Regions from separate parts of the Prevotella sp. khp1 genome, predicted to be linked through region 1. Evidence: riboswitches for the same ligand, from Rfam matches in the RefSeq annotation. Region 1 holds a riboswitch; the other holds the start of a gene.
The links. Region 1 has a riboswitch for thiamine pyrophosphate ahead of BLR73_RS07610 (TonB-dependent receptor). Riboswitches for the same ligand answer to the same signal wherever they lie in the genome.

Region 1 (4,217 bases):
GTGCAGTCGTCGGCAGCCGTTATGGCCATCACCATGATTCTCTGTTCTAGCGGCGCTCTACCTATCTATCAGGGTATTGCATTGGTTATGGGTGAAAATATCGGAACCACCATTACCTCAAACCTCGCTGCCCTATCGGCCAATACTCAGGCCCGTAGAGCTGCCCTCGCCCACATGTTCTTCAACGTGTTCGGTGTGGTTTGGATTCTGTTTGTGTTCCGTCCGTTCATCGACGCCGTTTGCGGCATGGTGGGCTACGATGTAAACATGACTAAAGATGCCGTTACAACAAGCGTATTCCTGGCCAACGCCGCCAAACTAAGCTTTGTGCTGGCAGCCTTCCATACCTGCTTTAACGTGGCTAACACCTTTATTCTTATTTGGTTTATCCCACAGATTGAGCGCTTTGTATGCTGGGTTATCAAGCCTAAGAAGGTTGACGAGGAAGAGGACTTCCGCTTGCACTTTATTACTGCTGGCTTCATGAAAACACCAGAGCTTTCGGTGCTCGAGGCACAGAAGGAAATCCAGTCGTTCTCGGATCGTATGCAGCGTATGTTCAATATGGTTCGCGAACTGCTCACCCTCTCGTCAAGCTCAAGCAGTAAGAAGGATAATCGCGACTCTGAGTTTAACAAGCTCTACACCCGCATTGAGAAATACGAAGGCATCAGCGATAACATGGAGATTGAGATTGCCAACTATCTTAACTCCGTGAGCGACGCTCACTTGTCAGACGACTCAAAGGCTAAGATTCGTGCTATGTTACGCGAAATCAGCGAGTTAGAGAGTATTGGAGATGCTTGTTTCAACATGGCTCGTACCATTTCGAGAAAGTACAACGGCAAACAGGATCACTTTAACGAGAAGCAGTACGACCACATCCATCAGATGATGGAGCTCACCGATCAGTCGCTCTCACAGATGAACCGACTGATGATGGGCCGCAAGGAGTCGTTCGATGTTAACCGCACTTTCAATATCGAGCACGAAATCAATAACTTCCGCGACCAGCTCAAGTCGCAGAACATCAACGATGTTAACAACCGCGAGTACACTTACGCTGTTGGTACCATTTATATGGACCTGATTAACGAGTGTGAGAAGCTGGGCGACTATGTAGTTAACGTAGTTGAGGCAAGAATGGGTCTTAGATAAACAACAATCCGATAACGATTGGTTTCAAAGGCAGAAACTGTCAGTTCCTCAGGCGGGAACTGGCAGTTTCTTTATGAGAAAACCATCCTTTCCAACTGGTAAAACATAAAAATATACCATAAAAGTATGGCTTTTATAGAAAATATCATTACCTTTGCAACCAATTATCAAGGGGTGCCTACGAGTGTAGGCTGAGATGATACCCTCTAACCTGATCTGGATTATGCCAGCGTAGGGATGGATAGCAGACAATAAACACCCCCTTAACATTATTAATTATTGGTACTATTGTAGTATGAAAAGATTTGTTTTAGGAATGGCTGCATTAGTGTGTGCAGCAGGTGCTAATGCACAGAACAAAGCAGCACTCTACGATTCTACACAAGTAGAAGCGCTGAACGAAATTGTAGTAAAAGGTGTCAGGACACAGAAAAATGCACCATTTGCAGTAGCAAACATCAAGAAAAAGGAACTAAACGCTTTCTCGAACACAGGTAAAGAATTACCTTTCCTCTTTTCGCAGACTCCGGGTGTACTGGCTTGGAGCGAGAACGGACTGGGCACAGGTACTACTTATATGCGCATTCGCGGTGCAGGCGATTCGCGTATCAACGTAACACTGGATGGTGTTCCCTTGAATTCGCCTGAAGATCAGTGTGTTTTCTGGGCCAACATGAACTCTTACGGTTCGCTGTTAGGTAGTGTACAGATTCAGCGCGGCGTAGGCACATCAACCAACGGCGATGGCGCCTTTGGCGGAACTGTAGCACTCGCTTCAGCCATTCCAAATCAGAAGGCTGGGGGAGAAGTGTCAGTATCATACGGCTCATTCAACACATTCAATGTAGGTGGAAAGTTCTCAACAGGTTTGCTGTGGAACCACCTGATTTTTGATGGTGCCTATCACGAGACCAATACTGATGGATTTATCCATGGAACCAGCGGACGCAGCGGTTCTTACTACGGCGGACTCACCTGGATTGGCAACAAGTTCCAGATTCGTTATAAGAACATCGGAAACTTTGAAAAAACCGGTCAGGCATGGAACGGCGTAACAGCAGGCGACAACGATATGAGTCTGATGGACGGAACCTATGGTATCAACACTGGCATCAAGACCTACAAGGATATGTGGAACGCCGGTCTAGGCAAGTACAACTCGCTGTACGAATACCTGACTGGTTACGAAAAAGATGCCAACGGCAACTATCCCACAGCGCGCTATCAGCTGAACGACGGCAGCTATTGGAACAAAACCACCGATAACTTCTGGCAGAACCACAACATCCTCTCAGCCGCATACGATATCAACGACAACTGGAGCATTTCAGGTTCGCTGCACTATACTTACGGCTACGGCTATTATAACGAGTTCCGTCCTCAGAACAAGCTGAAGAAGTTTGGCATGACCTACAGCGGCGTTAAAAAGACCGACTTCGTGCGCCAGAAAGGACTGAGCCAGAACACTTACGGTTTTATCTGGAATGCAAACTACAAGAACGATGCATGGGATGTTATCGGCGGCATGTCGCTCCAGGAGTTCGATGGCAATCACTTTGGATATGTTACCTATATTGCCAACGATGATGTACGAAAGAAATACATGTCTAATGGCGACTACAAATACTACGATTCTGATGCCACCAAGTTTGATGGTAGCGCCTTTGTAAAGGCTGCTTACCACATCAACGAGCAGTGGGATATCTTCGGCGACCTGCAGTATCGCTACGTACAGTACGAAAGCAACGGTATTAACGATAAGTTCTACGAAGAGGGCAGCAGCTATTACAACCAGCGCCTCGATATCGATCAGAAGTATCGTTTCCTGAATCCCAAGGCCGGTTTCTCTTGGAATCTGAACAATCACCGCGTTTACGGATCGGTAGCACTTAGCCACCGCGAACCAGAACGTAATAACTTTACAGATAATGGTGCAAAGCCATTCCCTAAGGCCGAAAGCCTGTTAGATTACGAGTTGGGTTATACCTTTAACAACGACATCTTCCACTTTGGTGTAAACCTTTATTACATGGACTACACCAACCAGTTTGTACAGACTGGCGAGAAGAGTGATATTGGCGAGGATCTTACCACAAACATCAAAGACTCATACCGTATGGGCGTAGAAATCCAGGGTGGGGTAGATGTTACCTCTTGGCTCAGCATTGAGGGTAATGCTTCACTCAGCCAGAATAAAATCAAAGACTTCGACGAGGTAGCCAGCGTAAACTGGGAAGAGTCGTTCCGCACTATCCACTACGACAACTCTACACTTGCTTTCTCACCCTCAACCATCCTGAACGGTTTTGTAAACCTGCATTGGAATGGTTTGCAGGCTGTATGGCACACCAATTTTGTAAGCCGTCAGTACCTGGATAATACAGAGAACGCTGATCGTTCGCTGCCTTGCTACTCAGCTTCTGATGCCAACATCAGCTACACCTGGAAGCCCAACAAGGGCATCAAGGAGTGCATCTTCGGTCTGAATTTCAACAACATCTTCAATCGTCGCTATGCCGCCAATGGTTGGGTATATTCAAGCATCGTTGAAGAATACGGTCATCCCAACGAGAACCGCTACTATCAGATTGGATTCATTCCTATGGCAGGCTTTACAATGATGGGTAACGTAACACTCCGATTCTAATGACAGAATTTATTTCAGCACACTGGCTCGACATCACTACCACGTTACTCGGACTACTCTATATCCTGTTCGAGTATCGCGCCAGCGTATGGCTTTGGTTTGTAGGATTTCTGATGCAGGCCTTAGGCATTGTGCTATACTATCAAAAAGGACTCTATGCCGATTGCGGCATGGAGTTCTATTATCTTTCGATGACCGTTTACGGCTATTGGAAATGGGTACACGGTTCGGCCGAGAAGAAAGAGCTGCCTATCACGCGATTCCCACGCCGACTGATAATCCCTTGGTTGGCTGTTATTCTGGCCATCTGGGGCATTATTTATTGGCTGCTGATTACCTTTACCAACAGTAACGTTCCAGCAGCCGACAGTTTTACTACAGCCCTCAGCATTGTTGGTATCTGGGCCTTGGC
Region 2 (4,217 bases), on a different contig from region 1:
GAACTTGTCCAGCTTGTCGTACAGATGTCCGTCGATACCTTTCTTGGGGATGAAAATACTGTCGTTGGGTATCAGGTAGTACATATCGTGTTCGCTGGCATCCATTGTGATGCTGAGCTTTGGATTCATGCTCTTCAGTTCCTGACAGAAGTTGGCCATCGAGAGCATGCAGCGACGAACGGTTGATGAGTTGGCTTTTACCTCAACGGGCTGCATCAGCAGTTGTGGGTAGTTGGTAGCCAGTCGGTGGGCTATGCCCTGATGCTGTCGGGCACCCAGCTTAGTCAGGTCGCCATCGCGATGCCATGCATCGGCAGCAGCCAGTTTTACACGTTGCAGCACTTCTACGCCTTTGGGTGTAAGCCAGCCGCGCGCCTGGGCGGTATCCATCTTGCCAATCACGTATTTGTAGGCATCGTCGTCCGTCATATAACGGGCACCGTGACGGCCGTAATGACTCACGTAGAATGGTTCGTAACCTGCAGGTGCAGGCGTTACTGTTCCCTTGGGCAGGGGGTAATTGCAATAGTTGCCGGTAGCCAACTCCATGTTAGCCAACAGTTCGGCCTTTGATGTCTGGGCCTGCATGGGCGCACAGAGCATCGTAGCTGTAAAAGCACAGATAAAGGTTTGTTTTAAATGATTCATAAACTGTTTTGAATAGTTGATTTGTGGCGCAAATATACATTATTTTTCTATAAGGTGGTGCATTTTTTTAGTTTTTTTTGTATCTTTGCCGCCACATTATATTAATAAGGTATAAAGATTATGAAGATAGCGATTGTACAACACGATATACGTAGCAACGATTTTTCTGAGAATCTGGAGCATCTTGAAACGTTGATAGATCAGCATCCGGATGCTGATATGTTTGTGCTGCCTGAAACCTTTGCCACAGGCTTTATGCCCGAGGGCGGTGTAGGAGGCTCGGATTATACGGGTTATGATATTTTGCAGTGGATGGGGACCAAGGGGTTTCTGTATGATGCTGCCGTTGTAGGAAGTGTGGCTACTAAGGATGACGCTGGACAGCTGCGTAACCGTTTGTATTTTGTTCGCCCCGATGGCAAGGACGAGTATTACGATAAGCGCCATCTGTTTACGTTTGCCGGCGAAACCAAGGATTACGTGCCAGGCGATCGCCGTGTGATAGCAGAGTGGGGTGGTGTGCGTTTCCTGCTGCAGGTGTGCTACGATTTGCGATTCCCGGTGTTTTCGCGTTCGCGTGGCGATTACGACGCCATCATCTATGTAGCCAACTGGCCCGAACAGCGTCAGGATGCCTGGCAAACGCTGCTGAAGGCACGTGCCATCGAGAATCAGTGCTATGTGATAGGCGTGAACCGTGTGGGTAGCGATGCCGCTTGTAAGTATATTGGTGGCTCGGTGGTGATTGATGCCTATGGCCGCACCATCGCCCAGTGTGCCGATGGTGAGGAGGGTATTGCTACCGTTGAACTCGACATGGAACAGCTGCAGCGTTTCCGTAAGAAGTTCCCTGTGCTGGACGATGCCGACAAGTTTAATGTTCTCTGATGCTTTTGGGTTCTACGTGTACCGATATGTGGGTTTCCTTGCCGTAGTGTTCGCGTAGGATATTCTCCACTTCTTCGCTTTTGTTGTGAGCCTCGCGCAAACTGATGTCGTCGTCCATCAGTATGTGCAGTTCTATGGCGTAATGATTGCCTATTCGGCGCGTGTGCAGATCGTGTGGCTCTGTAACGCCAGGTATCGATCCTGCCAGCTGCAGAATCTCGCTCTCAACCTCATCGGGCAGCGAATGCTCCATCAGGTCGCCAATGCCATTACGCAGCAGGTCTATCGCCACCTTAATAATAAATAGGCCCACGATGATACCTGCCATGGGATCGAGCACCGTCCATCGTTCACCTAAGAAGATGGCGCCACCAATGCCGATGGCTGTGCCTATACTCGACAGGGCATCGCTGCGGTGGTGCCAGGCGTTGGCCTCTACTGCCTGCGACTTGAGTTTGCGGGCCTGCACCATCGAGTAGTGGAACACCGCCTCTTTCAGAATAATCGAAAGAAGTGCAGCCCATAGCGCCAGCATGCCTGGGGCTTTTAAGGGTTCGCCATGTGCCCAAGCGATAATCTTGGTGAGTGCGCTGTACACAATGCCTACAGCTACTATCAGTAGTGCCAACCCAATCAGTGTGGTGGCCAGCGTTTCGTATTTACCATGCCCGTACTCGTGCGATTTGTCGGTAGGTTTGCCGCTGATGCGCACAAACACCAGCACGATGATATCTGTGACAAAGTCGGATAGCGAGTGCACCGCATCGGCAATCATTGCCGCACTATGTCCCGCAATGCCCGCCACAAACTTAAACAGCAGGAGCACCACATTCACGGCGCCACCAACCATTGTTACCTTATATATCTCTTTATTTCTTTCCATTGTAGTGCAAAAGTAGTAAATTGATAGCAAATAGCAAAAAAAACTGCGATTTATTTGTCAGATAGAAATAAAAACATTACTTTTGCAGCGCAAAATTAAATATTCGGGGTGCTGAGGCATGTGCCAAAGCTGAGAAAATACCCATAGAACCTGATACGGGTAATGCCGTCGGAGGAATGCAATATGAAAGTAAGGATTAACAACAAACAACACGAGACGCAAGCCAAAACTGTATCCGAGCTTGCCGCCCAATTGCAGTTGCCCGCCAAAGGTGTGGCAATAGCTATCGATAATGAGTTGAAACCGCGCACTACTTGGGATGACACCATCCTGCAAGAGGGCGCCACTATCACTATTATCAAAGCTGCATGCGGGGGGTAAGGGCTATGTTACAGTTTATATCTCACTACACCGATAAGTATAGCTATCTGGACAGCATCCGCCTTGCCTTGCAGGGTGGTTGCCGATGGATACAGCTGCGCATGAAGGACGCTACCGACGATGAGGTGCGCCCCGTTGCGATTGAGGCCCAGAAGCTATGTAAGCAGTATGGCGCTACGTTTATTATCGACGATCGCGTGGCATTAGTAAAGGAGTTGCAGGCCGATGGTGTGCATCTGGGTAAGAACGATATGCCCATTAGCGAGGCACGCCGCCAGTTAGGTCCCGATTATATCATAGGTGGAACAGCTAACACCATCTGGGATGTAAAAGCCCACTATGCGGCTGGTGCCGACTACATTGGCTGTGGCCCCTTCCGCTTTACTACCACCAAGCAGAAGTTGTCGCCGGTATTAGGACTGGATGGTTACCGACGGATTATCATCGAGATGCGTGCGGCGCATATCGACATCCCCGTTGTGGCTATCGGCGGTATTACCAAGGACGATATACCCGCCATACTGGCAACCGGCATCACCGGCATTGCCCTGAGTGGTACGGTGCTAAGGGCTGCGAACCCCATTGACGAAATGAAACACTTAACAAACATAGTTAATCATGAGTAAATTAGTAATTGCAGGACGGGAGTTTAACTCTCGTTTGTTTCTGGGCACAGGCAAGTTTAACAACAATGCGCTGATGGCCCAGGCTATCGAGGCTTCGGGATCGGAGATGGTTACCGTTGCCATGAAACGTGTGGAACTCGACGACAAGAACGACGATTTGCTGACACACATCACCCAGAACCCCAAAATCCAGTTGCTGCCCAATACATCGGGTGTGCGTAATGCTGAAGAGGCGGTGTTTGCTGCCCAGATGGCCCGCGAGGCCTTTGGCACCAACTGGTTGAAGTTGGAGATACACCCCGACCCACGCTACCTGTTGCCCGACTCGGTTGAGACGCTGAAGGCCACCGAGCAGTTGGTAAAACTTGGTTTTGTGGTGCTGCCATACTGCCAGGCCGACCCTACGCTGTGTAAGCATCTGGAAGAGGCTGGTGCAGCTACTGTGATGCCGCTGGCAGCCCCCATCGGTACCAACAAGGGTTTGAGAATGAAGGATTTTCTGCAGATTATCATCGACCAGGCCACGGTGCCTGTAGTGGTTGATGCCGGTATCGGTGCCCCCAGTCATGCTGCCGAGGCGATGGAGATGGGTGCCGACTGTGTGCTGGTGAATACCGCCATTGCCGTTGCAGGCGATCCTGTAGCGATGGCTGATGCCTTCCGTCAGGCTGTCATCGCCGGTCGCCAGGCCTTCGAGGCAGGCTTAGGAGCCATCGCCGATTGCGCCGAAGCTTCGAGCCCACTCACGGCGTTTTTAAATGTTTAATGTTTAATGTTTAATTTTTAATTTT

Region 2: linked by a shared signal. The riboswitch ahead of thiS (sulfur carrier protein ThiS) and the one ahead of BLR73_RS07610 (TonB-dependent receptor) in region 1 are both predicted to bind thiamine pyrophosphate.

Annotation. Positions count from the first base shown of each region.
Region 1 is NZ_FNJZ01000002.1:434,840-439,056, reverse strand. Features, by position in the region: gene BLR73_RS07615 (Na/Pi cotransporter family protein) at 1-1,158, shown strand, start outside; TPP riboswitch at 1,319-1,414, shown strand; gene BLR73_RS07610 (TonB-dependent receptor) at 1,454-3,805, shown strand; gene pnuC (nicotinamide riboside transporter PnuC) at 3,805-4,217, shown strand, end outside.
Region 2 is NZ_FNJZ01000003.1:217,764-221,980, forward strand. Features, by position in the region: gene BLR73_RS09930 (histidine-type phosphatase) at 1-648, opposite strand, end outside; gene BLR73_RS09935 (amidohydrolase) at 769-1,536, shown strand; gene BLR73_RS09940 (cation diffusion facilitator family transporter) at 1,523-2,419, opposite strand; TPP riboswitch at 2,514-2,616, shown strand; gene thiS (sulfur carrier protein ThiS) at 2,603-2,800, shown strand; gene BLR73_RS09950 (thiamine phosphate synthase) at 2,806-3,426, shown strand; gene BLR73_RS09955 (thiazole synthase) at 3,419-4,192, shown strand.